DNA from 4 places in the Saccharopolyspora sp. SCSIO 74807 genome. Region 1 is predicted to be linked to each of the others. Evidence: riboswitches for the same ligand, from Rfam matches in the RefSeq annotation. Region 1 holds a riboswitch; each other region holds the start of a gene.

What was found. A riboswitch is a leader RNA that binds a small molecule or an ion and turns the genes downstream of it on or off. The one in region 1 is predicted to bind thiamine pyrophosphate.
Region 2: another riboswitch for thiamine pyrophosphate. It lies ahead of thiO (glycine oxidase ThiO); the one in region 1 lies ahead of thiE (thiamine phosphate synthase).
Region 3: another riboswitch for thiamine pyrophosphate. It lies ahead of V1457_RS12040 (thiamine ABC transporter substrate-binding protein); the one in region 1 lies ahead of thiE (thiamine phosphate synthase).
Region 4: another riboswitch for thiamine pyrophosphate. It lies ahead of thiC (phosphomethylpyrimidine synthase ThiC); the one in region 1 lies ahead of thiE (thiamine phosphate synthase).

What each region holds. Positions count from the first base shown of each region.
Region 1 is NZ_CP146100.1:2,958,003-2,964,975, reverse strand. Features, by position in the region: gene V1457_RS13715 (polysaccharide pyruvyl transferase family protein) at 1-1,121, shown strand, start outside; gene V1457_RS13710 (chitosanase) at 1,133-1,966, opposite strand; gene V1457_RS13705 (hypothetical protein) at 2,090-2,218, opposite strand; gene tenA (thiaminase II) at 2,374-3,084, opposite strand; gene thiD (bifunctional hydroxymethylpyrimidine kinase/phosphomethylpyrimidine kinase) at 3,139-3,936, opposite strand; gene thiE (thiamine phosphate synthase) at 3,933-4,595, opposite strand; TPP riboswitch at 4,589-4,680, opposite strand; gene V1457_RS13685 (hypothetical protein) at 5,007-5,285, shown strand; gene V1457_RS13680 (hypothetical protein) at 5,448-6,182, shown strand; gene V1457_RS13675 (nuclear transport factor 2 family protein) at 6,309-6,767, shown strand; gene V1457_RS13670 (hypothetical protein) at 6,865-6,973, opposite strand, start outside.
Region 2 is NZ_CP146100.1:1,276,957-1,283,929, reverse strand. Features, by position in the region: gene V1457_RS05660 (threonine/serine dehydratase) at 1-720, opposite strand, end outside; gene V1457_RS05655 (hypothetical protein) at 875-1,897, shown strand; gene V1457_RS05650 (S1 family peptidase) at 2,073-3,191, shown strand; gene thiE (thiamine phosphate synthase) at 3,273-3,947, opposite strand; TPP riboswitch at 4,009-4,118, shown strand; gene thiO (glycine oxidase ThiO) at 4,109-5,275, shown strand; gene thiS (sulfur carrier protein ThiS) at 5,272-5,463, shown strand; gene V1457_RS05630 (thiazole synthase) at 5,465-6,223, shown strand; gene V1457_RS05625 (AAA family ATPase) at 6,429-6,973, shown strand, end outside.
Region 3 is NZ_CP146100.1:2,621,843-2,628,815, forward strand. Features, by position in the region: gene V1457_RS12020 (adenosylmethionine--8-amino-7-oxononanoate transaminase) at 1-1,254, shown strand, start outside; gene bioD (dethiobiotin synthase) at 1,257-1,955, shown strand; gene V1457_RS12030 (FAD-dependent oxidoreductase) at 1,995-2,951, shown strand; gene V1457_RS12035 (4a-hydroxytetrahydrobiopterin dehydratase) at 2,958-3,257, opposite strand; TPP riboswitch at 3,329-3,439, shown strand; gene V1457_RS12040 (thiamine ABC transporter substrate-binding protein) at 3,539-4,570, shown strand; gene V1457_RS12045 (iron ABC transporter permease) at 4,567-6,162, shown strand; gene V1457_RS12050 (ABC transporter ATP-binding protein) at 6,162-6,973, shown strand, end outside.
Region 4 is NZ_CP146100.1:1,267,582-1,274,554, forward strand. Features, by position in the region: gene V1457_RS05590 (FUSC family protein) at 1-1,422, opposite strand, end outside; gene thiD (bifunctional hydroxymethylpyrimidine kinase/phosphomethylpyrimidine kinase) at 1,818-2,678, opposite strand; gene thiC (phosphomethylpyrimidine synthase ThiC) at 2,914-4,611, opposite strand; TPP riboswitch at 4,607-4,730, opposite strand; gene V1457_RS05605 (Uma2 family endonuclease) at 4,857-5,468, shown strand; gene V1457_RS05610 (peptide deformylase) at 5,478-6,053, opposite strand; gene V1457_RS05615 (DUF3263 domain-containing protein) at 6,639-6,887, shown strand; gene V1457_RS05620 (LytR C-terminal domain-containing protein) at 6,887-6,973, shown strand, end outside.

The sequences.
Region 1 (6,973 bases):
AACAACCGCCCAAGCTGTACCTGGTCGCCACGACCGGGCACCCGAACTACGGTGACGAGCTGATCGCCGCGACCTGGCTGAAGTACCTGGCCGAGGTGGCACCGCACAGCGAGGTGTGGGTGGACTGCCCGAACCCCGGTCCGAGCGAGGTGCTGCTCGGGCACCTGCACCCGCACGCCCGCTTCACCGACACGCTGTGGCGGTTGTCCTGGGAAGCGCCTTCCGACGAGCCGTGGGAGGTCGCTTCGTTCGTGCAGCACGCGATGATCAATCCCGGGCTGGCGCCGCACTGGGTGGCCGGGATCGAACTCGCCGCGAGCGCAGACCTGGTGCACGTCATCGGCGGCGGGTTCATCAACGGCATCTGGCCGCGGCACTTCGGGCTGCTGGCCGGTGCGGTCGCCGCGGTGCGCCGCTCCGGTGGGCGCGCGGTGATGACCGGCCAAGGGCTGTGGCCGGTGCCGGACGAGGCGCGGCCGCTGCTGCGCAACCTGGCATCCCAGTTCGAGCTGATCGACGTGCGCGACGAGCCGTCCGCGGAGCTGCTCAGCTCGGCGGGCCAGCTCACCGCCACCGGCGACGACATGTTCTTCGGCATCGAGCCCGGCCAGTACCGCACCGACGACCTGCGCGAGGTGATGGTCTGCCTGCAGTCGGACCTGCTGGACGTCACCGTGCCCGCGCTGGCCGGGTTCCTGCTGGACACGCTGCGCGCCTGGGACGTGCGACCGGAGCAGGTCGGCATCGTGGAAGGCATCCCGCGGGTGGACCGGGAGGTGTTCGCGCTGGTCGAGCACGACCTGCCGGGGGCGCGGTTCTACGCCTTCTCCGAGATCATGGAGACCGGCTTGCCCGCGGCGGCCGGGCAGCGGTGGTTGTCCAGCCGGTTCCACATGCACCTGATGGCCGCCGCGGCCGGAGCGCACGGCGTGGCGGTGTCGATCAATTCCGGCTACTACACGAACAAGCACCGGTCGCTGATCGAGCGCGGCTCCGGCTGGGGCATCAGCGAAGGGCTCGCGATCCCGCCGCAGCCGACCGAAGGCGGATTCGACGCCGAGACGCTCAAAGCGCTGCAGGACGCCAAGTCCAAGCTCGCCTGGTCGATGTACGGCCACTGAGCTTCCGCCGCTCAGCCGTCGATGCGGAACTCCTGACCGTAGACGCGCCAGCTCAGCGGTGGGTCGAGAGCCAGGTTCCCGGCGTCGAGGAAGACTCGTTGCGCGGTGTCGACCCGGCTGGTGTCGCTGTGCGCGTCCTCTTCCCGCATCGCGGTGACCCGGGCGTCCAGGAAGGCGCTGAGGTAGCCGGTCTCGTCGCCGCCTCGCGCGGGCGGGACCGCCTGCTCCAGCGCCGCCCGGCGGATGCCGCCGAACGACGGCCAGGACTCACCGGGTCCGTGCATCACGATCGCGTCGTAGTAGGCGAACTGCCCGAGCGCACCCAGCCCGTCTTCCTCGGCCCGGCGCACCGCGGGGTCGAAGTACCGGCGGTCCCGTTCGGACTCCTGCGCACGCTGGAAGTCGGGGTCCTCGGCGGCAGTGGCCCAGGCGTCCGGGTAGCCGTCCAGACCCTCGTGCGAATCCGAACCGTTCACCGCGCGTAACGCCTCCAGATAGGGCGCGAGCGCGTTGTCCGGTTCGGCCCCGGTGTAGGACTCGACGAGTTCGAGCATGTCGCCGGTGCCGGAGCAGAAACCGATGATTCCGGCGGTGTAGCCGCGACCGTCGCCGATGTCCTCGATGTAGCCGAACTGCGCGCGCCAATCCAACGAGGAGTTCTCCGCGCTGGACACGAGCTGCATCGCGATGTCCTTCTTGCGCGGATCGGCGAGGTCACCGCCTGCCGCGGTGCCCGGGACCGCGAAGGCGCGCCCGGACCCGAACGCGCCTGCGGCGATCCCGGACACGAGTGCGGTGCGCAGGATTCCGCGGCGGGACACTCGCACCGACGGCGTCGGCGACATCGGGATCCTCCAGGGTTCGCGGCGGCTGGCGCACCAGCACCCTGCTCGTACGCCTGCCGGTCCACCACCGCCGTCGGGCTGAGGTTTTTCCCGTTGCCAACCGGGTCCGGTCTCGCCGGTGCGTCAGTCGTCGGAATCCTGCGTGGATTGTTCCGAATCGGCCCGTCGGTCCGCGATGTAGAACGGGGCGGCCGCCAGGATCGGCACCATCATCCCCGCCATCATGATCAAAATGGACGAACCTGTGCTCAAGGCCCACCGAATCCCAGACTGCGCGGTGGGAAAAGACATCCCACACCGGAACACGTCCGACCGGACGTGACGTTCGGTAATCGTCGCGAACGGCCGGATACGTTAGCAGCGGGACCACGTGCGTCCGGTCACGAGCACCACCCGAGACCGGAAGATCACGGCAACCAGCGAGCGGTCGGCCACTCCTCCCGGATCCACGCGCTGTTCCAGAACAGCCACTCGTACTCGCTGGCGCGGGTGAACGCTTCGAGCATCCGCTGCCGCGTCGGCTCGTCGGCGGCTTCGGCGACCCGGTCGGTGAGTTCCCGGGCGCCGCGCACAGATTCGGCGAACTCGTCGTCGGCGTAGGTCTCGATCCACCGCCGGTACGGGTGCGCCGCGATGTCGCCCACCGCATCGAGGATCTCGCTGCCCACGTGCTGGTACACCCAGAAGCACGGCAAGATCGCCGCGAGCAGCACCGGGTACGGCTCGGAGAGCGCGTTCGCGCGCAGGAACGAGGTGTAGGCCAGGCAGGACGGCGAGGTCGGCACCCCGGCGATGTCGGCTTCGGTCAGCCCGAACTCCTCGACGTATCCGGCGTGCAGCCGGCGCTCCTCGACCAGCGCCGCCTGCGCGTTGCCAGCCAGGAACGCCGCGTCCTGCGGCCCGTCCGCGCGGGTCGCGGCTGCCGACAGCGCCTGCGCGAAGCCGACCAGGTAGCGGGCGTCCTGCACGATGTAGAACGCGAACCGCTCGCGGTCCAGCGTGCCGTCGGTGAGCGCGGCGTTGAACGGGTGCTCGACGGTGGCCCGCTGCAACTCGGCGGTGTGCTCCCAGGCACCGGCGCAGAAGCCGTCGGCGGGCGGATCGGGCAGCTTGCTCATCGGGCGACTCCTTCGCGAGGCCGGATTTCTCCGCCGTGGCAGGCGGGGTTCAACTCACCACCAGCGGTGGAAGTGGTGCACCGGTCCGTGCCCGCGGCCGACGTCCAGCCGTCCGGCGGCGCGCAGCGACTCGGTCAGGTAGTCCTTGGCCTCCCGCACGGCCTCCTCCCAGCTCGCCCGCTGCGGGCGCAGCGCGGCGATCGCGGCGGCCAGGGTGCAACCGGTGCCGTGGTCGTTGGTCGTTTCGACCCGCTCGCCGCGCAGGTACTGCGCCGCGCCGTCGCCGCGGAGCAGGTCGACGCTGGCGCCCTGGCGCAGATGGCCGCCTTTGAGCAGCACCTGCTTGGCGCCGAGCCCGGCGAGGCGGTCGGCGACGCCCGGCATCCCGGCGGACTCGGCGATCTCCCGCTCGCCCAGCAGGTCCGCGGCCTCCGGCAGGTTCGGGGTGATCAGCTCGACCCGCGGCAGCAGCTCGTCACGCAGCACCTCGACCGCTTCGGCGGCCAGCAGCCGATCACCGCTCTTGGCCACCATCACCGGGTCCAGCACCACGTTCGGCGGGTTGTAGCGGTCCAGCACCGCCACGACGGCGCGGATCACCTCGGCGTTCGCGAGCATCCCGATCTTCACCGCGTCCACCCGGACGTCGTCGAGCAGCGTGGTGAGCTGGGCGGTGACGAACTCCGGCGGGATCTCGTGCACCTGGGAGACACCGGTGGTGGTCTGCGCGACGAGCGCGGTCATGACCGACATCCCGTAAGCACCGTTGGCGGAGAACGCCTTGAGGTCGGCCTGGACCCCGGCCCCGCCGCTGGGGTCGGTCCCGGCGATGGTCAGCACGTTGGGAATCATCGGTACACCTTTCGCAGGCGGGCCGCGGCCGATGCCGGATCGGCGGCCGCGCAGATCTCGGAGACGACGCACAGCCCGCGCACGCCGGTCGCGGCGATCTCGGCGGCGTTGTCGGCGTGCACGCCGCCGATGGCGACCGCGGGCAGTTCGGTCGCGGCGGTGAGCTCGCGCAGCCCGGTGACGCCGAGCGCGGGCGCGGCTTCGGGTTTGGTCGGCGTGCCGAACACCGGGCCGATGCCGAGGTAGTCGACGGTGCCGGGCGGGAACGCGGCGGTCTCGGCGAGTTCCGCGGCGTCCGAGACCGACCAGCCGATCAGCAGCTCGGGCGCGATCCGCCGCGCTTGCTCCGGCGGCACGTCGCTCTGTCCCAAGTGGACGCCGTCGGCGCCTGCCGCGAGCGCCACGTCGAGCCGGTCGTCGACCAGCAGCGGGACCGCCGGGAACTCGGCGAGTTCGGCGCGCACCGCGGTGACCAGCTCGCACAGCTGCCTGCCGGTGGCGCGCGGATCGCGGACCTGAACAACCGTCGCGCCACCGGCCACGGCTTCGCGCACCGTCCGCGGCACCCCTCTGGCACCGCACAGTTCGGTGTCGGTGACCAGGTACACGGACAGGTCGAGCCGCCCGGCGGCTTGCGGTGCATCGGCGCGAGTTGTCACGGCGGTGACGTCCCTCCGCTAGTTCGAACTAGGTCAGGTTCGACGGGTTTGCTCTCAGCCCTGGTGGGCACCCCGCGTCACTGCTCTCAAGCTAGCAAGCACGGTCAACCTGGCGAAGCGCCGTGCCGCGGAGGGTTCCGCCGGACGGCTCGACCCCGCTGTCGCATCGGTGATAATGATCACCATGTGAAACAGGATGTAGCTGATCACCTTGGGTCGAACGGACCACGACCGGCACCACCGCCCGGCCGGAACAGATGATCCGGAACGGTGCATCCGTTGCGGGACGGCTCGCATTGGCACCGCACCGGTTGCCACGCGGATGCAACCCGGCGGCTGAGCGCACCGTCTAAGGTTCGAGATCGGCCACAGGCCGCGGCAGGACGGCGCAGCGTCCGAGGAGATGTGGGGGTGGGAGCGGTGTTCCCCGATCGCGAGCACGTGTGGTGGATCGTCGGCGCAGGCGAACGCGTCCGGCACGCGATCACGGTGCGCCCGGGGGCGAGACCGGCCGGGGATCCGGTGGTCGCGCTGTGCTCGACGACGATCAAGCTCCCGCACGAGACCTGGCCCGCCAGCAAGGAGCCCAGCAGCCGCCGGATCACCGAGCGCTGCCCGGATTGCGAGCAGCGCGTCGACGAGGAACTGGCGCGCGACGACGAGCTGATGATCACCAATTGGGATTCCTGAGCGCGCTGCCGTTGAACGTCGGACGCCGCCTCGCAGTGGGGATCTCCACCTGACGCAGCGCCGCCGCGACCCCGCGCGGTGCCGACGGCGCGATCGAACTCACACCGGGCAGCCCTGATCACCTAGTGAGGCAACCCTGTGCGGCGGATTAAGGTTGGGGCAATGGAGACCACAACCGACTCCCCCCAGTTCGCCCGGTCCCGCCGCACTTCCCGGCCGGACCCGGCGCAGGTCTGGGCACCGCTGGCCGGTCTCGCCGACGCCGCGGCGCAGGCCGGGACGTCCGGGGCGGTGGCCATCACCCGCGGATTCGACCGCAACAGCAGGCAGCGCGCGAAGGCGCTGCGCGAGCTGCTGGACGAACGCGACATCCCCGCGATCGAGATCACGCCCGCGCCCGGCAGCGAGCGGCTGGTCGACGGCACCGAGGTCGCCAGCGTGGTGAACCTGATCGGCGCCGGTTCCTGGCAGCCGCACCGGTTGGCCGCGAAGCTGCGGGCGCCGCTGCTGGCGCCGCAGCAGGACGGGGATTCGCCGGTCGAGGACGCGCGCGACGTCATCGGAGTGACCAGCGCCGAAGGACGGCGCGACGTCGCGCTCTCGCACGTCGCGGTCCGCCCCGAGCACGGCGGCGCTGGCAGCCTCACCCTCACCACCGGCGGCGAGCCGTTGTCGGTCCCGGGTGGCGCCGTCGCCATCACGCTGCAGGATGGGGCGCTGGAGATCCAGCTGTCCGGGCCGGACTTCGCCGAGCAGACCTTCACCGCCGCCGAGGTGCGCATCGAGATCTCGGAGGGGCCGCACCGGCTGGTGCGCGACGAACTGCCGATCGCCGAGTTCGAGGGCGCGCTGACGTTCGCATCCGAGCCGCGCGGCCTGGTCGTCCGGCCTGCCTGAGCGGTTCCCGGCACGCGGCGGTGGCCCGCGCAGGTCACCGCCGTTGCCGCGTCCGCAGCGACACCGCCGCTGCCGGGATCTCCCGCAATCGCCGCGCCGAGAGGGCAACGCCGAGAGGAAGGCACCGTGACCGCACGCCCGCCGTTCCCGCCGTTCACCGAGGAGACCGCCCGGCAGAAGGTGCAGGCCGCCGAGGACGCCTGGAACACCCAGGACCCCGAGCAGGTCGCCGCCGCTTACACCGCGGATTCGGTCTGGCGCAATCGCGACCGGTTCATCACCGGGCGGGCCGAGATCGCGGACTTCCTGCGCGAGAAGTGGTCGCGCGAGCTGGAGTACGCGCTGCGCAAGGAACTCTGGGCGTTCCAGGGCGACCGCATCGCCGTGCGGTTCCAGTACGAGTGCCACGACGCCGCGGGCCAGTGGTGGCGCAGCTACGGCAACGAGCTGTGGGAGTTCACCGGAGACGGGTTGATGCGACGGCGCGAGGCCAGCATCAACGACGTGCCGATCAGCGCGGCCGAGCGGCGGATCTTCGGGCCGCGGCCGGCGGCCGAGCACGGCGAGCCGCTGCCGGTCCGCTGAGTGCCCGCTCGGAACCCGAGCTCGGCATGGTTGCCGGTCTTCTTCGAAGCGGCGTGAGCCGCTTTCGCCACCTCGGCAACCGCCCGGGCACTGCGGCTCAGCGGCTCATCCGGTGTCCTATCCACCCGAGCAGCGCCAGCACGGCGGCGAGCAACACCCCGACCAGCGCCAGCGGCAGCGGCGCCAGCGTGCCCGGCGCTATCGCG
Region 2 (6,973 bases), 1.7 Mb from region 1:
GTCCGCGCTGGTCCGGGTGCGCTCCTCGACCGGCCAGGGCACCCGGTGCCCGGCGAGCAGGCCCGCCCGCGCGTCGGCGGCCAGCTCGGGCTCCACGCCGATGATCTTCGCCGCCGGTCGGAGCGCCTTGACCGCGGCGGCGACCCCGGAGATCAGCCCGCCGCCGCTGATCGGCGCCACCACCACGTCGACGTCGAGGTCCTCGGCGATCTCCAGGCCCGCGGTGCCCTGCCCGGCGATGACCGCGCGGTCGTCGAACGGCGGGATCAGCGCGGCGCCGGAACCCTCCGCGATCTCCTGCGCGCGGACCTCCCGATCGGCGACCTGCACCGGCACGATCTCGGCGCCGAGGGCGCGGGCGGCGGCCACCTTCGCGGCGGGCGCGGTGCTCGGCACGACGACCGTGGCGGGCACGCCGAAGGTCCGGGCGGCGTGCGCGATGGCTCGGGCGTGGTTGCCGCTGGAGTAGGTGACGACGCCGCGCGCGCGGATGTCCGGTGGCAGCGCGGCCACCGCGTGCAACGCGCCGCGGATCTTGAATGCGCCGGTGGGTTGCAGATTCTCCGGTTTCACCCAGAGCTGCCTACTGGCATCGGAAAGTAGCTGCCGGGCATCCGAAAGCAGCGGCAGCAACGGCGTGCGCACCGCCGCCGATGGTCCGGTCGCGGTGCCGATCAACCGTTGTGCGGACCGGACGTCCGCGAGGCTCACCAATTCCATGCCGAAATCATCCTTGATCGGTTTCGGCGGAGCCGGATTGCACCGCCTTCGTTACCGGAAGTGGGAGTTGTCACGAAAGAGCAACGATTAGGAGAACGTCGGCGAGATCAGACGTTGGGAGTCCAGGAAACCTGTGTGAGTGCGTGGGAGCCACATGGCCGAGGAGAACGACAAGGGCAAGCGGGACGAATCCGATGACCGGACGTCCAAGAAGATCGAACTCTCCGGGGCGCAGGTCGCGGGAGGCGCGCTCGCCTCGGTGACCGCCGCCTTGCTCGGCTCGCAGCTCGGCGTGGCGGGCACCGTCTTCGGCGCCGGGATGACCAGCGTGATCATCACCGTCGGCGGGGCGCTCTACCAGCGGTCGCTGGAGAAGACCAAGACGAAGCTGGAGAACACCAAGGACAAGGCGAACGCGGCCGCCGCCCGCGCCGCGCTCAAGCGCGCCACCAGCATCGGTGCCCAAGGGCTGACAAAGCTGCAGCCGCCGCGGCCGCCTGCGCAGCGCGAATCGTCCGCGAGCAGCCCCGCGGACGAGGCCGCCACCCGCAAGATCCGCTGGTACGGCAGCGCCATGCACTGGCCCGGTGGTGAGGAGGTCGTCGACGACCCGAACGCGACCCGGCGGATCGATGCGCAGGCGGTCGCCGACGGCGCGACCGCGCGCAGCGAAGGTGTCGGCGCTGATCCCGCCGAGTCCACGCGCCACGAGCCCGCGCCCTCCGGCGAGACCGAAGTCGTCAGCCCGCCCGCGCCCCGCCGCGGCCTGCGCTGGGGCGTGCTGGCGGTGACCAGCGGGCTCGCGTTCGTGCTGGCCATGGTCGTGATCACCGGCTGGGAAGGGATCACCGGCAAGACGCTTTCCGGGGATCAGGGAACCAGCATCGGCCGGGTCGTGCGGCCCGGTCCACCGCCCGAACCGCAGGAGCCCGCTCCGGCGGAGACCGGGACCAGCGAGCCCAGCACTTCGAGCGCGCCGGAGCCCACCTCGGAAAGCGAACCCAGCTCGGAAAGCACCGTGCCGACGGCTCCGGAAACGACCGGCGGCAGCACCACGCAGCAGAGCCCCACTCGCGAAACCGGGCGGTCGACGGCTCCCCGGACCACCGGTCAACTGCCGCAGCCGTCCGAAACCGGGCGAATCGAGGTGCCGCAGCAGGAATCCAACCCGCAGTAACGAGTCGAACGCTTTTCGTGAGAATTCCCGGTGCCGGGCCCATCGCGGGCTCGGCGCCGGGAATTCTTCTTGTGGGATGCGTCGAAAGGTGGATGCGCGGTGCGCCTGGTCGCACCAATACTGCTCCCGTCGGGATCTTCGAGCCGAACCGCCGGATCTTCAGATAGGGAGCCCCATGAGACGCAGACTCGCGGCCAGAATGGCCGGCGCGGTCCTGCTGGCGGCGGCCACCGCCGCCGCGCTGACCGTGCCCGCCTCCGCCGCGCCGCAGCCCGCGCCGCTCGCCAAGGCGGCCACCCAGCTGGAGGCCATGCAGCGCGACCTCGGCCTCACCGCCGGGCAAGCGCTGGACCGGCTGCGCAGCGAAAGCACCGCGAACCGGGCCGACCGGACGGTGCGCGACCTGCTCGGGACGGCGTTCGGCGGTTCGCACTACGACGCGGGTCTGGGCAAGCTGGTCGTCGGCGTCACCGATGCGAACCTGCTCGACGAGGTGCGCGCGGCCGGTGCCGAGGCGAAGCTCGTGCGGTTCGGCGCCGACCGGCTCGGCGCGGTCGCCGACGGGCTGAACAGGAACGCGCCGCCGCAGGGCGTGACCGGGTGGTACGTCGACTCCGCCAGCAACTCGGTGGTGCTGACCACCGCGATCGGCTCGGCCGCGAAGGCGGCGGAGTTCGTGCGCTCCACCGGGGTGGACCAGCAGGCCGTGCGGGTCGTCGAGTCGCGCGAAGCGCCGCGCCCGCTGGCCGACGTGATCGGCGGCAACGCGTACTACAACGGCAGCACCCGCTGCTCGGTCGGCTTCCCGGTGCAGGGCGGCTTCGTCAGCGCCGGGCACTGCGGCAAGCAGGGCGAGGCGACCACCCAGCCGTCCGGCACCTTCGTCGGGTCGTCGTACCCGGACAACGACTACTCGTTCGTCCAGACCGGTCCCGGCGAGACGCCGCAGCCGCTGGTGAACGACTACGCGGGCGGCAGCGTCGGCGTCGCCGGGTCCGCCGAGGCCGCCGAGGGCGCGTCGGTCTGCCGGTCCGGTTCCACCTCCGGCTGGCACTGCGGCACGGTGCAGGCCAAGAACCAGTCGGTGCGCTACCCGCAGGGCGTCGTGTCCGGGCTGACCCGCACCGACGTGTGCGCCGAGCCGGGCGACTCCGGCGGTTCGTTCCTGGCCGGGGATCAGGCGCAGGGGGTGACCTCGGGCGGTTCCGGCAACTGCAGCCTCGGTGGCACGACCTACTTCCAGCCGGTCAACGAGATCCTCGGCGCGTACGGTCTCACGCTGCTCACCGGCTGATCCCGCTCTCCGGCCGAACGGATCGTTCGACCGACCGCCGCAGGCGAACGGTCCGTTCACTCCGGAAGAGCAGCGGGCGGCTCAGCCGGGGAGCCCGGCGCGGAGGGACTCGGCGGCGGCGCGCGGGTCTTCGGCCTCGGTGACCGCGCGGACCACCACGGCCCGCTCGGCACCGGCCGCGACCGCCTCGGCGAGGTTGTCGTGCCCGACGCCGCCGATCGCGAACCACGGCCTGCCGTGCCCGTGGTGCTCCGCGGCGTGCCGCACCAGCTCCAGCCCGGCCGCCGCACGACCCGGCTTCGTCGGCGTCGTCCACACCGGGCCGGTGCAGAAGTAGTCCACGCCCGGCTCGGTCGCCGCCGCGTCGGCCTGCACCACGTCGTGCGTGGAACGCCCCAGCACCACCTCGTCGCCGACGATGCGCCGCGCGAGCCCGACCGGGATGTCCTCCTGCCCGAGGTGCAGCACGTCGGCTTCGGCGGCCAGCGCCACGTCCGCGCGGTCGTTCACCGCGAGCAGCGCGCCGTGCCGCACGCACGCCTCGGCGAGCACTTCCAGCGCCGCCAGTTCTCGGCGGGCCTCCAACGGCGCGCCTTCGGCGCTCTTGTCGCGCAGCTGGATGATGTCGACCCCGCCGGACAACGCCGAGTCGGCGAAGTCCGCGAGATCACCCCGCTCGGTCCGCGCATCGGTGCACAAGTACAGGCGCGCGTCGGCGAGCCGAGCGCGGATGCCGTAACCGTCCAACCCTGGCATGTGACCGAGCTTAGCCCGCGGTCGGCGGCTGACTCCGCCTCGCGCGGTCGGTAACGTGGACATCGGTCCGCACGGGAGTCCGGGGGAGTACCGGACTGAGAGGGGGCGCCAGCCCCGACCGTCGAACCTGATCCGGGTCATGCCGGCGCAGGGAGCGCAAAATGTCGCACAGTTCCACCGGCCTCGCGGCCGCCCGTCACGTCTCCGCTCGACCGTCCGTAACCGTCGTGGGCGGCGGTGTCATCGGTCTCGCCATCGCGTGGTGCGCCGCGCGCGACGGAAGTCCGGTGCGCCTGGTGGACGCCGAGGAGCCCGCCGCGTCCTGGGTCGCAGGCGGGATGCTGGCCCCGATCGCGGAGGCATGGCCGGGCGAGGAAGAGCTGCTCGAGCTCGGCGCGGCTTCGCTGGCGCGGTGGCCCGATTTCGCCGCCGAACTCACCGCCGCCTCGGGCCTGCCGTCCGGCCTGCGCACCGAGGGCACGCTGGTGGCCGGAGCGGACGGCGCGGACCGCGCGGACCTGGACCGGCTAGCCGAGCATCTGGCGAGCGTGGGTCGCGAGGTCTCCCGCATCGACGGTCGCGCCGCGCGGAGGCTGGAGCCTTCGCTGGGCCCCGCGGTGCGCCGCGGCCTGGAAGTGCCCGGTGATCTCGCCGTGGACAACCGGATCGCGTTGGCCGCGCTCCGGGCGGCCGCGACGAACGTGGGCGTCGAGTTCGTCGCGGACCGGGCGCTGCGCGTGCGCCCCGGCGAGGTGGACTTCGCCGATTCCGCGCTGCGCAGCGACATCGTGGTGATCGCGGCCGGGGCGCACTCCGGCGCGCTGCATCCCGCGCTGGACGGCCGGATCCGCCCGGTGAAGGGCGAGGTGCTGCGACTGCGGGCGCGCGGCTCCGCGCTGCCGCCGCCGTCGCGCACGGTCCGCGGCCCGGTGCACGGCAGGCAGGTGTACTTGGTGCCGCGCGACGAGGGCGGACTGGTGGTCGGTGCGACGCAGTACGACGTCGGGTTCGACACCGACGTCACCGTCGGCGGGGTGCGCGACCTGATGAACGCCGCCGAACGACTCGTGCCCGGCATCGCCGAATACCAGCTGGTCGAGGCGGACGCGGGCCTGCGGCCGGGTACGCACGACAACTTGCCGCTGCTCGGCGAACTGGAGCCGGGCGTGCTGGTGGCCACCGGCCACCACCGCAACGGTTTCCTGCTCGCCCCGCTCACCGCCGAGGCGATCGTCGCGGCGCTGAGCGGCCGGGAACCGCCGCCGGTGGTGCGCGCGGCCGTGCCGGGCAGGGCCGTCGAGACAGGAGGTCGACCGTGCAGATCATGATCAACGGCGCGCCGCGTCCGCTCGGCGCGGACGAAACGCTGGCCACCGTGCTCGACGAGTTCGGCGTGCCGCACCGAGGTGTGGCCGTGGCCGTGGACGGGGCCGTGGTGCCCAGGGCTTCCTGGGCGGAGACCGAGCTGCGCGACGGCTCGGCGGTCGAAGTGCTCACCGCCGTGCAAGGAGGCTGACGTGGACGATCCGCTGCTGATCGCGGGCCGCGAGTTCGGCTCGCGGCTGATCACCGGAACCGGGGGTGCGACGAACCTGTCGGTGCTGGAGCGCGCGCTGCTGGCGTCCGGCACCGAGCTGACCACCGTCGCGATGCGGCGCGCGGACGCGGGCGGGCGCACCGGCGTGCTGGAGCTGCTGCAGCGGCTCGGCATCGAAGCCCTGCCGAACACCGCGGGCTGCCGCACCGCGGCGGAGGCGGTGCTCACCGCCCAGCTCGCGCGGGAGGCGCTGGAGACCAGCTGGGTGAAGCTGGAAGTGGTCGCCGACGAGGACACCCTGCTGCCGGACCCGGTCGAGCTGCCCGAGGCCGCCGAGCAGCTGGTGGACGACGGGTTCACCGTGCTCGCCTACACCAACGACGACCCGGTGCTCGCGCGCAAGCTGGAAGACCTCGGCTGCGCTGCGGTGATGCCGCTGGGCTCGCCGATCGGCACCGGGCTGGGCATCCGCAACCCGCACAACATCGAGATGATCGTGGCGCGGGCCGGGGTGCCGGTCGTGCTGGACGCCGGGATCGGCACCGCCTCCGACGCGGCGCTGGCGATGGAGCTGGGTTGCGACGCGGTGCTGCTGGCTACCGCGGTGACCCGCGCGAAGGACCCGGAGCGGATGGCCGCGGCGATGCGGGCGGCCGTCGACGGCGGCCGGCTGGCTTCCCAAGCGGGCCGCATCCCGCAACGCTTCTGGGCGCAGGCTTCCAGCCCCACGACCCCCTGAACCCCGTTCTCCAGGAGTGAACGGACCGTTCGTCCAATCTAGTCGGACCAACAGGCCGTTCACTCCGGAAAGATCAACCGGGGAGGGTGGCGTTCGGGCGTGTCGGGCAGGTGTGGCCGGAACCGGGTGGAAGGAGCGGTGCACGCCGGCGAAGGGTCTTCACTCGGATCGGTACCGCTCGCGGTGCGTCGCTTAGGCTCGTGGAGTGCCGTCGCTGACCTTGACCGCTCGCCTGTCCACCTCCGCGGCCCACACCCGGCGCGGCGTGGTCCGGCTGCACCCGGAAGTCCTCGATGCGCTCGGGCTGCGGCCGTGGGACGCCGTCGAGCTCACCGGCGGCCGGGTGACGGTCGCGCTGGCCGCGGCCGCCGACCGCGCGGGCCCGGCGGGAGTGCTGCTGCTCGATGACGTGGCGCTGATGAACCTCGGCATGACCGAGGGCGCGGAGCTCGGCGTCGCCCCGGCACGGGTGCAGCCCGCGCGGCAGGTGACCGTGGCCGGTTCTCGCCTGGCCACCGCCGCAGTCTCGGCGGAGACGGTGCGGCTGGCGCTGACCGGCAAGGTCTTCCGGCCAGGGGACACGGTTTCGCTGCTGCCGCAGGACCTGGCTCCGGCGACGGCGGCCAACGCGGGGCAGGTGCGCAGGCGGCTGTCCGCGGCGATCGGGATGACCTGGACCAACGAGCTGATCACCATCGCCGGTGCCGACCCGGACGGTCCCGTGGCGGTGACTCCGTCCACTGTGGTCGC
Region 3 (6,973 bases), 340 kb from region 1:
GACCGGGAACACGTTTGGCATCCCTACGGCGCGATGCCCGCGACGACCGAGCCGCTGCTGGTGGACTCCGCGGAAGGTGTGCGGTTGCGGCTGGCCGAACCGGTCGACGGGGTCGGCGAACTCATCGACGGCATGTCTTCGTGGTGGGCCGCGATCCACGGCTACCGGCACCCCGTGCTCGACGATGCGGTGCGCGGGCAGCTCGACCGGATGAGCCACGTGATGTTCGGCGGCCTCACCCACGAACCCGCGATCGAACTGGCCGAACGGCTGGTCCGGATCACCCCGGAACCGCTGCGGCACGTGTTCCTGGCCGACTCCGGCTCGGTGTCGGTGGAAGTCGCGATCAAGATGTGCCTGCAGTACCAGCGCTCCACGGGGCGCGCGCACAAGCGGCGGCTGCTGACCTGGCGCGGCGGGTACCACGGTGACACCTGGCACCCGATGTCGGTGTGCGACCCGGAAGGCGGGATGCACCACTTGTGGGGCTCCGCGCTACCGCCGCAGATCTTCGCGGAAGCACCGCCCGCGGAATTCGACCCGGCCTATGCCGATCACCTCGCCGAGCAGTTCGCCCGGCACGCCGAAGACGTCGCCGCGGTGATCGTGGAACCCGTGGTGCAGGGCGCAGGAGGAATGCGGTTCCACTCCCCGGAGTACCTGCGGGTGCTGCGGGAACTCGCCGACGAGCACGACGTGCTGCTGATCTTCGACGAGATCGCCACCGGGTTCGGGCGCACCGGCGAGCTATTCGCCGCCGACCACGCCGGGGTCAGCCCGGACGTGCTGTGCCTGGGCAAAGCGCTCACCGGTGGGTACCTGACGATGGCCGGAACGCTGTGCACGCCGCGCATCGCCGAAGGGATCTCCGGCGGGTCCGTTCCGGTTCTGGCGCACGGGCCGACGTTCATGGGCAACCCGCTGGCCGCCGCGGTGGCCCGGGCGTCGACCGATCTGCTGCTCGGGCAGGACTGGAAGGCCGAGGTGAAGCGCATCGAGCGCGGGCTCACCAGCGGACTCGCTCCCGCCTGGGACCTGCCGGGAGTGGTCGACGTCCGGGTGCTCGGAGCGATCGGAGTCGTCGAGCTCGATCACGACGTGGACATGTCCGCCGCGAGCAGCGCGGCGCTGCGCAGCGGGGTGTGGCTGCGGCCGTTCCGGAAGCTGATCTACACGATGCCGCCGTACGTGACCGGGGACGACGACCTCGCCGCTATCTGCGCGGCCGCTCTCGCCGCGGCTCGGGAAGGCTGAAGATGTTCCTGATCGTCACCGGAACCGGCACGGAGATCGGCAAGACCGCGGTCACCGCCGCGGTCGCCGCGCTCGCGCCGGGGAGCACAGCAGTTGTCAAACCCGCGCAGACCGGGGTCGAACCCGGCGAAGACGGTGATCTCGCGCAGGTGCGAGCGTTGACGGGGCCGGTCACCACCGTCGAACTCGGCAGGTATCCGGAACCGCTGGCTCCGGCGACGGCGGCGCGCCGGGCCGGTGCGGAGCCAGTGCGGCCCAGCGCCGTCGCGGATGCAGCGCGGGAACTCGCCGGCACGCACGATCTCGTGCTCATCGAAGGCGCAGGCGGACTGCTGGTCCGCTTCGACGACGAAGGCGGCACGATCGCCGACATCGCCTCCGAACTGGAAGCTCCGGTACTGGTCGTGACGCACGCCGGCCTCGGGGCGTTGAACGTCGCCGCGCTCACCGCGGAGGCGTTGCGCACGCGCGGGTTGCGGTGCTCCGGTGTGGTGATCGGCGACTGGCCGCGTGAGCCGGACTTGGCCACGCGGTGCAACCTGGCCGATCTGCCGGAAGTCAGCGCGGCACCGTTGGCCGGGGCGTTGCCGCACGGCGCGACGGCTTCAGCCGCGTTCCGCGACATCGCGCGGACCGCGCTCGCTCCCGAACTCGGCGGCACGTTCGACGCCGAAGCGTTCCGGCGAGCGCACATCAGCTGAAAACCACCGCCATCCGGCGGCGCTGCTAGCGTGCCGAGCATGCCGCTCGAGGAATCTGTGCTGGTCATCGGTGCCGGCGTGGCCGGGTTGAGCACTGCGGTCACGCTCGCGGAAACCGGAACCCCGGTGCGCATTCGCACGTCGGAACACCCGCGCGCGACGACCTCCGCAGCCGCCGGCGCGATGTGGGGACCGGCGCTGCTGCAACCTGCCGACCGGGTGCTGGGCTGGGTCACCACCTCGTACCACCGGTTCGTCGAACTCGCCGCGGACCCGGCGACCGGCGTGCACCTCGAGTACGGGCGGATGGCCGCGCGCTTCGACCTGGGAGACCAGGTGCCACCCGAGGCGGAACTGCTGCCGGATCTGCGCCGCTGCCGGCCCGACGAACTACCGGAAGGTTTCGTCAGCGGCTACCGCGGGACCGTTCCGCTGATCGACATGCCGCGCTACCTGGACCACCTCACCGAACGTTTCCGCGCGGCCGGCGGGGAATTACTGCACAGCCCGGTGTCCTCGCTGGCGGAAGCGGCGGAGGAAGCGAGCGTCGTGGTCAACTGCACGGGAGTCGGCGCGCACGAACTCATCGGTGACCCCGGTGTCCGCCCGGTGCGCGGTCAGCAGGTCGTGGTCCGCAATCCCGGGATCGACGAGTACTTCGTGGAAATCGGACAGGGCGAGGAGCCCGTCGCCGTCATGCCGCACGGCGGCCACGTCGTGCTCGGCAGCACCGCCGTGGAACACGACTGGTCCCGGACCGCCGAGGGCGGGACGACCGACGGCATTCTTCGCCGTTGTGCGCGAGTTGACCCGCTGCTGTCCGGGGCCGTCGTGTTGGAGGAGAAGGTCGGGCTGCGTCCCGGCAGGGACGCGGTTCGGGTCGAGGTGGAGCGATTCGGCGGTGCGAAGATCGTGCACAACTACGGTCACGGCAGCTGCGGGGTGGCGCTGTCCTGGGGCTGCGCCACCGAAGCAGCCGAACTCGCGCGCGGTTGACGAAGCTCAGGTTTGGGAGAGCGCGTCGACGACTCCGTCGATCTCCTCGGCCATGGACACGTCCTTGGCGGTGATGCCGCCTTCGGAATGCGTGCTGCAGTAGAACGTCACCTTCCGCCACCGCACGTCGAAGTCGGGGTGGTGGCCCTCGTTCTCGGCGATCTCCGCGATCCGGTTCACGCCCTGGATGGCCTGCGGGAAGCTGTCGAACTCGACGGTCCGGGACAGCCGGGTGCCGTCCTGCTCCCACTCCGGCAGGCTTCGCAGCGCCTCGGAAACCTGCGTGTCGTTCAATAGTCCGGTCATGCCCACATGGTGGTACTTGATCGCGCCGGATGCGACCTTCGGGCATCCGTTGGCGTGATCGGCACGTAGACTGCTCGCGCCACGGGAGTCCAGCGCGCTGGGCTGAGAGGAGGGGCTCTTCCCCTCGACCGTCCGCACCTGAACCGGATCATGCCGGCGCAGGGAGGTACCGCGATCCGCTCGACGTCGCGTGGCCGATATCGGCTCGCCGTTCGGGAGGATCGTTGCCCCGCTTATCACTGTCCCCTTCCTCGCAGCACCGCTCGTTGCGATGGACCGCGTTGGTCCGGTGGGTCGCGGCGGTCGCCGTGATCACGTTGACCGCCGGATGTTCGCTCCTGGTCGGCCAGGAGCCCGCGCAGCGCACGGTGACCTTGGTCGCGCACGACTCGTTCGTGGTGGATCCCCGGCTGCTGGCGGAATTCGAGCAGCGTTCCGGAATCCACGTCGAAGTCCGCACCAGCGGCGACGCCGGTGAGCTCGCCAACAAGCTGGTGCTGTCCAAGGCAGCGCCGCTCGGGGACGTCGCCTACGGCGTGGACTCGACCTTCGCGTCCCGCACGCTGCGGGAAGGCGTGTTCGCGCCGTACCGGGCCGCCGATGCCGACCAGGGACCGCATCGCTACGCCCAGGACCGGCAAAACCGCCTCACCGCGGTGGATGTGGCGGACGTGTGCGTGAACATCGACACCGAGTGGTTCGCCGCGCACCGGATGCCGGAGCCCGCGACGCTGCGAGACCTCACCGAACCGCGCTACCGCGGCCTGACAGCCGTTCCGGATCCGACGACGTCCTCGCCCGGCTTGGCCTTCCTGCTCGGGACGGTCGCTGCGTTCGGCGACCCGGGATGGCAGCAGTACTGGCGGGAACTCGCGGCGAACGACGTCAAGCTCTCCTCCGGTTGGGAGGAGGTCTACAACCAGGACTTCTCCGCTGCCGCCGAACACGGGCCACGCCCCATCGTGCTGTCCTACGCCTCGTCGCCGGCCGCGGAGGTCGGCGACGACGGCAAGCCGCGCACCAAGGCGCTGCTGGACACCTGCTACCGGCAGGTCGAGTACGCGGGCGTGCTGGCCGGGGCGAAGGACCCGCAGGGCGCTGGTCAGTTGGTCGACTTCCTGCTGTCGCGGGAGTTCCAGCGCCAAGCGCCGGAACAGATGTACGTCTACCCGGCGGTGGACGGGGTGCCGCTGCCACCGAACTGGTCGGCCAGCGCACCGCTGCCGCCGCGACCGGCCGAGCTGCCCGCGTCCGAAGTGGAGCGGAATCGGGACCGCTGGGTCCAGCAGTGGCGAACCTTGGTTCGCGGATGAGCCCGCACAACCGGCTGGCGGTCCCGGCAGCCGCGAGCGTCGTGCTCGGATTCCTCGGGCTGTTCTTCGCATGGCCGGTGGCAGCGATCATCGGAATGGGGCTGCACGGGAACGTCGGCGAGGTGCTGGCGGAGGCGTCGACCTGGCGGTTGGTGGCGTTCACGCTCGGACAGGCAGCGGCGTCCACAGCGGTGGCGCTGATCGCGGGCGTGCCGTTGGCGTACGTGCTGGCTCGTTCGTTGATCCCGGGCCGTGCGGTGCTGCGTGCGGTCGTGACGGTGCCGTTCGTGTTGCCGACGATCGTGGTCGGCATGGCCTTTCGCGCGCTGTTCGACGTCGATTCCGGTGCGGTTCTGCCGATCGTGCTCGCCAACGCCTTCTTCAACGTCGCGGTCGTGGCGCGCACGGTGAGCGGGTTGTGGAGCCACCTCGACCGTCGGGCCGAAGACGCGGCCCGATCGCTGGGAGCGTCGAAGCTGCGGGCGTTCACCTCGGTCACGTTGCCCGCGCTGCTGCCTGCGCTGGGGTCCGCGGCCGCCGTGGTTTTCCTCTTCTGCGCCACGAGTTTCGGTGTGGTGCTGGTGCTGGGCGGCGGGCAGTACCGGACCTTGGAGACCGAGATATACCTGCGCACGGTGCAGTTGCTGGACCTGCCGGGTGCGGCGGCGCTGTCGCTGTTGCAGCTGGCGGCGGTCGTGACGGCGTTGCTAGCGGCCTCGTTCGCGCGGCGCCGCAGGGAAACCGCGTTGCGCCTGCGGTCCGCAGCGGGCACTGCGCGCCGTCCGCAAGGCGCGCAGTGGCTCGTGGTGGGGGCGGCGGGCCTGGTGGTTTGCGGATTGCTGGCGCCGATCGCCGGCTTGCTGGTGCGCTCGGTGTCCACAAGGGATGGTTGGGGCCTGGCGGGATATCGGGCGCTGCTGGGCACCGGGCAGCAGGGGACGTTGGAAGTCACCGGCCTCGAGGCCGGGTTGAACTCGGTGCGCACGGCCGTCGACGCGACCTGGATGGCGTTGCTGCTCGGATTGCTGGCGTCGTTCGTGCTGGTCGCCGTGCGGCGGCGCGCGCTCGCCGAGTCCCTTGACGTGGTGCTGATGGTGCCGCTCGGAGTCTCCGCGGTGACCGTCGGTTTCGGATACCTGATCACGCTGCACCTGTTGCCCGGCGACCTGCGGACTTCGCCGCTGCTGGTGCCGTTCGCGCAAGCTCTCGTGGTGACGCCGCTCGTGATCCGCATGGTGTTGCCGGTGCTGCGGTCCATCGACGACCGGCTTCGGCAGGCGGCGGCGACGCTCGGGGCCGGGCCTTGGCGGGTGCACCGGGAGGTGGACGTGCCGTTGGCGGCGCGGTCCGTGCTGGGCGCGGCCGGGTTCGGATTCGTGGTCGCACTCGGCGAGTTCGGGGCGACCAGCTTTCTCGCCCGGCCGGACGCGCCGACGTTGCCGGTCGCGATCGGGCGGCTGCTGGGCAGGCCGGGCGAGCTGAACACGCAGATGGCGTACGCGGCTTGCACCTTGCTCATGATCGTCACCGTGCTGGCGGTCGTACTCGTCGAACGGTTGCGGATCCGCACCGACGCGGTGGAGGAATTCTGATGGGGCTGGAACTGCGCGGTCTCACCGTGCGTTTCGGGGCGGTAGAAGCGGTGCGCGATGTTTCCCTGGCGTTGCGCGACGGGGAAGTGCTGGCATTGCTCGGTCCGTCCGGTTGTGGCAAGTCGACGTTGTTGCGGGCCGTCGCCGGGCTGGAGGAGCCGGCTGCCGGCCAGATCCGGTGGGACGGCCGGGATCTCGCCAGGGTGCCGGTGCACCGGCGCGGGTTCGGCCTGGTCTTCCAGGACGGGCAGTTGTTCCCGCACCGCGACGTCGCCGGCAACGTGGGCTTCGCGTTGCGGATGCGCGGCGTCGCGCGGGCCGAACGCGGCGCGCGAGTGGCCGAGCTGCTGGAACTCGTCGGGCTCGCCGGTTGCGAAGGCCGCCGCGTCACCGAGCTCTCCGGTGGAGAGGCGCAGCGGGTCGCGCTGGCCCGCGCGTTGGCCGCCGACCCCGAGCTGTTGTTGCTGGACGAGCCCCTGTCGGCACTGGACCGGATGTTGCGCGAACGGCTCGCCGTCGACCTCGCCGCGCTGCTCGGCAGGGAACCCTCGACGGGACTGGTCGTCACGCACGATCACGACGAGGCGTTCACGCTCGCCGACCGGGTAGCGGTCATGATCCGCGGCACGATCACCCAGGTGGACACGCCGGACCTGCTGTGGCGGCGACCGGTCAGTATCGAAGTCGCGGAGTTCCTGGGCTGTTGCAACTTTCTTTCCGCGCGCGTCCGGGACGGTGTGGCGTCGTGCGCGTTGGGGTCGGTGGCAGTGCGGGCGGACGACGGCGAAGTGCAGTTGGGGCTGCGTGCGAC
Region 4 (6,973 bases), 1.7 Mb from region 1:
GCTGACGTAGCCGACGCCGAGCGCGATGGCCGCGCCGACCGCGGTGTTCGACGCGAAGCTGATCGCGACGTTGGCCAGCGGCCGGTCCAGCCGCATCGCCTGGTCCACCGCGGTGATGACGATCAACGAGCTCAGCAGCACCTGGTAGTCGGTGCGCAGCCGCTCCACCCCGAGCAGCATCGCCGCCACCACCGCGGGCACCAGCAGGTACACCCCCGGCAGCAGCGTGATCAGCGCGGCGAGGAAGACCACGCCGAGCACCGCGCCACCGGTCCGCTCCAGCGCCCCGTTCATGCTGTCCCGCGCCGCGGGCGCGAGCACCACGTACAGCGCGAGCAGCAGCGTCGACGCCGACGGATCGTGCAGCAGCAGCACGATCACCAGCCCGATCCCCACCGCGAGCGTGCAGCGCAACGCGTGCCGGAACAGCGATGACCGCAACGACAGGTGAGCCTTGATGCCGCCGATCGCGCGCTGCTTGGCACCGCCGGGCGCGGGCGGGCTGGCGGGCGCTTCGACCCGCTGCACGACCGCGCCGCGGATCCGGTCCAGCCCCTGGTTCATCCCGGCGACCGCTTCCGGCAGGTCCTGCCTGCCGCCCGCGGAGACCACGGCCTGCGCGGGGTCGACGCGCGCCATCGCGGGCAGCCCGCTGCAGGCGCGGGAACGCACCGCGCGGGCGAGTTCGGCGGCGACGAGGTCGGCCTCGGCGACGATGCGGTGCAGCCGCTCGGCTTCGATCCGGTCGGCCTGCTCGGCCTGCGCCAGCAGTGCCTCGCGGGCCGCGCGGAACCGGGCCGCGCCGGCCAGCACCTGCCCGAGCCAGGTCGTGGAGCCGTCCGCGCGCCAAGCGCTCGCGGCCGACTCCAACACCCCCGGCCCGGGTTCGAGCAGCGTGCGGGCGACGGCCGCGCGGGTCGCGCGGGTCGAGTCGCCGATGCCGATGAGCACTCGCAGGACCAGCGCGAACAACGCACCTGCGACGGTGCACAGGAACAGCATCCAGGCGGGCTGGTCGCTACCGATGCCGGTGGTGCTGGAGAACAACGTCGCCGCCGCGAACGTCTGCCCGCTGACCCGGTACTGCTCGCCGAGCGCGGGCAGCATCCCGGAACCGAACACGACCACCGCGACCAGCGACCCGGCCAGCACCGGGATGCCGTAGAGCACCGGTCCCAGCGCCATCACCAGCACCAGCGCCGGACCGAACCAGGAGAACCGGTGCAGATCCGACCGCAGCGACCGCCCACCGGCCGCCACCAGGGCGAACACCGCGGTCAGCCCGCCGATCAGCGCGGGCGTGCGCAGGTCGAACAACCAGCCGCCCGCGGTGGCCACGACCGCGGTCACGAGCACGGCCACCGCGTACTGGCGCCGCCGGAGATCCGGCGCCCCCGCCTCGGTGTTCAGGCCGGTGTCCAACCGCTCTCTTACCTTCGTCAACACCGATGCAGCCACGGTGGTCGCTTACTCCTACTTCTTCGTCGCGTGCGAGAGGTCGATGCGCCCCGTAGCCGAGCGTTGCGCAGGACGCCGGGCATTCCCCCGGCATCCGCAGCGGGCTTCGCCCGAGCGGCGCGGAGTCGGGGAAGCACAGCGCCGGAGGGGCCCAGCGCCGCAGAGGCACAGCGCCGACGAGGCACTGGGCCGGAGAGGCACTGGGCCGGACAAACACTGGCCGGACAAGCACTGGGCCGGAGAGGCACTGGCCGATCGGCAGGCTGCCGCATGACTCACGATCTATGTCGGTGCGACCCGCCTCGTGAGTTACGGCGTCGTCGAAAATCACTCGATCAGGTAACTCAAGCCGGTCCCCATCAGATCGACCGCGGGCTGATCCGCCAGAACGTCGACACCGGTCCCACTCCGGAACCGAGCGGGTAGGCGTGCTCGACACTGCGCGTCACGAACCGCTTGCCCGCCGCCACCGCCTCCGGCACCGCAGCACCCTTGGCGAGCGCGGCGGTGATCGCCGAAGCGAACACGTCACCGGCGCCGTGCGTGTGCACCGTGGAGTAGCGCGGGCCCGGCAGCGGCATCGCCGTGCTGCCGTCGAAGAGCAGGTCCACGCACTCCGGGTCGTCCCGCAGGTGCCCGCTCTTGATCAGCACCCACTGCGGCCCGAAGTCGTGCACCGCCTTCGCCGCGTCCAGCAGGTCGTCCCGGGTGCGCGCGTCGCGGCCGGTGAGCAGCCGCACCTCGTCCAGGTTCGGCGTCACCAGCGTCGCCCTGGGGAACGCCTGGTAGCGCAGCACGTCGAGGGCGTCCGCGCGCAACAGCGGCTCACCGCTGCGGGATGCGGCGACCGGGTCGACGACGAACGGGGTGCGGCCGGAGCCGCCGATGCCGTGCTCGTCGCAGGCGGCCACGACCGCCTCTATGGTCGCCGCCGAGGCCAGCACCCCCGTCTTCGCCGCATCCACCCCGATGTCCGAGGCGACGGCGCCGATCTGCGCACCCACCGTCTCCGCCGGGATTTCCACCAGGCCCGTGACTCCCACGGTGTTCTGCACGGTCACCGCGGTCACCGCGGTCATGCCGTGCACGCCGCAGGAGAAGAACGCGCGCAGATCGGCGTGCATCCCGGCACTGCCACCGGAGTCCGAGCCGGCGATGGTCAGCGCGGTCGGCGGCGCCGTGTCGTTGGCGGGTCGTCGCAGGCCAGGCTCGTCGTACATCCTGCTCATCCTAGGCGCCTGTCTCGGAACGGTTCTGGTGTTGGTCTTTTCAAGCGGCGTCAGCCGCTTTCGCCACCTACGCAACCGGCACCACCGCGGGTTCTCAGGCGTCGTCTCGCGAGGACAGCTCCGACGCCGAGTAGGGCGCTACTTCAGGAGGAGATCCCGCAGCGAGACGGCGCCTGAGGTTCCGCTACCCGACCACCTACGCAAAACGAGCTCAACAGGCAAGCACTCACCGCACGATCGGCAGGTAGACCTCGCCGCCGGACTCGGCGAACTCCTCGGACTTCTCCCGCATGCCTTCCTCGATCGCCTCCACACTGGTCAACCCGCGCTCCTCGGCGAACCTGCGGACGTCCTGGGTGATCTTCATGGAGCAGAACTTCGGCCCGCACATCGAGCAGAAGTGCGCCGTCTTCGCGGGTTCCGCGGGCAGCGTCTGGTCGTGGAAGGACTTCGCGGTGTCCGGGTCCAGCGACAGGTGGAACTGGTCGGTCCAGCGGAACTCGAACCGCGCCTTCGACAGCGCGTCGTCCCACTCCTGCGCCCGCGGGTGCCCCTTCGCGAGGTCACCGGCGTGCGCGGCGATCTTGTAGGTGATCACACCGGTCTTCACGTCGTCCCGGTCCGGCAGCCCGAGGTGCTCCTTCGGCGTGACGTAGCAGAGCATCGCGGTACCGGCCTGCGCGATCACCGCCGCGCCGATGCCGGAGGTGATGTGGTCGTAGGCGGGCGCGATGTCGGTGGTCAGCGGCCCGAGGGTGTAGAACGGCGCCTCGTCGCACAGCTCCTCTTCCAGCCGCACGTTCTCCGCGATCTTGTGCATCGGCACGTGGCCGGGGCCTTCGATCATCACCTGCACGTCGTGCTCGCGGGCGATCCGGGTGAGCTCGCCGAGGGTCTCCAGCTCGGCGAACTGGGCGCGGTCGTTGGCGTCCGCGATGGATCCGGGCCGCAACCCGTCGCCGAGGGAGAACGTGACGTCGTAGTCCCGCAGGATCTCGCACAGCTCGGAGAAGTGCGTGTACAGGAAGCTCTCCCGGTGGTGCGCCAGGCACCACGCCGCCATGATCGAACCCCCGCGCGAGACGATCCCCGTGACGCGCTGCGCGGTCAGCGGCACGTAGCGCAGCAGCACGCCCGCGTGCACGGTCATGTAGTCCACGCCCTGCTCGCACTGCTCGATCACGGTGTCCCGGTACAGCTCCCAGGTCAGCTGCGCCGGATCGCCGTCGACCTTCTCCAGCGCCTGGTAGATCGGCACGGTGCCGACCGGGACGGGCGAATTGCGCAGGATCCGCTCGCGGGTTTCGTGGATCCGCTTGCCGGTGGACAGGTCCATGATCGTGTCGGCGCCCCAGCGGGCGGCCCACACCATCTTCTCGACCTCTTCCTCGACCGACGAGGTCACCGCCGAGTTGCCGATGTTGGCGTTCACCTTCACCAGGAAGTTCTTCCCGATGATCATCGGCTCGGTCTCCGGGTGGCAGCGGTTGGCGGGCAGCACCGCGCGGCCGCGGGCGATCTCGTCGCGGACCAGCTCGGCGGGCAGGTCCTCGCGCGCGGCGACGAACTCCATCTCGCGGGTGAGCACGCCCGCCTTCGCCCACGCCAGCTGGGTCCGGTGCTCGCCGTTCCAGCCTTCCCTGGCACGCGGAAGTCCACTGTGGACGTCAATGTCGGCCGCGGTGTCGGTGTACGGGCCGGAGGTGTCGTAGACGTCCAGGTGCTCGCCGTTGCTGAGGTCGATGCGGCGCTGCGGCACGCGCAGCCCGGCGGTCTCGCGGTAGACCTTGCGCGAGCCGGTGATCGGGCCGGTGGTCACCCCGGGCACGACGGATTCCACAGTGGACTGAGAGCGCACCGGGCGCTGCGCTTCCGCGGTGGCTCGGGTGTCCGCAGTGGACTGATCAGGACGCACGTCGGCCATGGCCGTTCACTCCCTACGCCGGCATTATCCGGTCAGGTTCAGGCGGTCGGCGGCCCCGGACCGATCGGTCCAGCCGCCCTCTCAGCCCGCTTCCGGTGCGGGCTCCCGCGGTTGTGTTGTCCCGATCGAGGCTAGCGGCGGACACGGCCCGTGCCAAGACCACGAGTGGGCCACTGACGCCGGGACGGATCACCGCTAAGCCCGCCACCAGGGACGACACTTGATTGTCAGACCGGGAGGATACAGTGCGTGATGACACCAACACAGGAGGTGACCGCGCTGTGAGTGCAGCCCCGGTACTTCAGGATTCGTCTTGGGACGAACTCGTCGAGGTCTTCGAGCACCTCGATCCTCCCGAAGGCTGGCGTGCGGAGATCATCGACGGAAGGATCGTGATGTCCCCGCCGCCCGCGCCGAAGCACAATCTGATCGCCGACTCGGTCCAACGATCGATCTACCCGGCGCTGCCGCGAGACATCGTGCTATTCCAGACCGCGGGCGTTTCCGCACCGCCTTTCCCTGGCCAGTACGTACCCGACCTGATCGCGTTCCCACGCGACGCCACCGAGGGCGAATCAGGGGTCATTCCCGGGGAAGCCGCCTTGCTCGCGGTGGAAATCACCTCGAAGGGCTACGCGGATACCGGCCGCACCACGAAACTGCACGCTTACGCCCGTGCTGCAATCCCGCTCTACCTGCTCATCGACCGGTTCGCGGATCGGTGGCCAACGGTGACCCTGTATTCCGATCCGGCCGAAGACGTCTACCGAGCTGCACACGCCGTCCCGTTCGGAAAACCGTTGGTCCTGCCCGAGCCGTTCGACGTGACGATCGAGACGGCGGATTTCCCGCGCTGATCCGGCGGTTCATTCCGCGCCGAACGGATCGCCTTCCATCGCCGGATCCCAGGACAATCCGGGGACTCCCCAGCCGTTGCGCTTCACGGTCTTCTTCGCCGCCCGCGCGTTCCGCCCGATCAACCTGCTCAGGTAGAGGTAGCCGTCCAGGTGGTCGGTCTCGTGCTGCAGGCAGCGGGCGAAGAAACCGGTGCCCTCCACCTCGATCGGCGACCCGTCCACGTCCTGGCCGGTGGCCTTCGCCCAGCTCGCGCGGCCGGTGGGAAATGCCTCGCCGGGCACCGACAGGCAGCCCTCCCAGTCGTCTTCCGGGTCCGGCATGGTCTCCGGGATCTCGCCGGTTTCCAGCGACGGGTTCACCAGCACGCCGCGGTGCCGCACGCCGTCGTCGTCGGGGCAGTCGTAGACGAACACCCGCAGGTCGACGCCGATCTGATTGGCCGCGAGCCCGGCACCGTTGGCGGCCGCGTTCGTCTCGAACATCTCGTCCACCAGCGTGCGCAGTTCCGCGTCGAACTGCTCCACGGGACGGGTGGGGTGGTGCAGCACCGGGTCGCCCACGATGCGGATCGGGTGAACAGCCATGCGGCGGAGCGTATCGGTCGGTCCGCGGCCGTCGCCGCAGGCGCGGAGTGGATCACCAGCACGGGTGTCGTCGCCGGTGTGTTGTCCTCGCATCCGGCACCGGGCCGCGTGATGTAATGGTCGCGGAATCACACCCTTGTGATTCCGGCGAACGCGGGATCCCCGGATCGCGACGCGAGGAGCCAGATGGACGCCGCTCAGATGTTGACCGCGCAGGAGATCGCGCGGCAATGCGAGGAACTGGCGCGGGTCGTGGGCCGGCGCGGCGGCGGAGTGGCGCCGGATGGGCAGCTGCCGGACGGGCACCTTCCGGACGGGCAGCTGCCGGACGGACGGTTGCGCCCGGTGGAGGCGGTCACCGAGCCGATGCTGCGAGTCGCCCGACCGGAAACCGACCGGCCGGGCGGTGCCGAACCGGGTCGAGACGAACGTGCCGGAACCGAGCCGAACGGCGCCGGGCCGAGCAGGGCCGAGCCGCAGCGGCAGGGCCGCGAATGCATCGGGCGCAGGTCCGCGGACCGTGGCCCGGCCGACCGGGAGCCCACCGACCGGGAGCAGGCGGACCGGGAGCAGGCCGATCGGAACCTGACCGAGCAGGAAGCGGGCATCCTCGCCTTCGAACGGCAGTGGTGGAAGCGTTCCGGCGGCAAGGAGCGGGCGATCCGGGAGCTGTTCGACATGTCCGGCACCCGCTACTACCAGGTGCTCAACGGGCTGCTGGACGACCAGGCGGCGGTGCGGTCGGATCCCATGCTGATCAAACGTTTGCGCAAGCTGCGGGCGAGTCGGCAACGTGCCCGGCAGGCCCGCCGACTGGGAATCGAGTGGCACTGATGACTTCCGGGCAACCCCCGTCCAGCCCGTCCGCGGCGAAGCTCGGCGGGTTCGCGCTCATCGGCGTCGGAGCCGTGGCCGCCGTG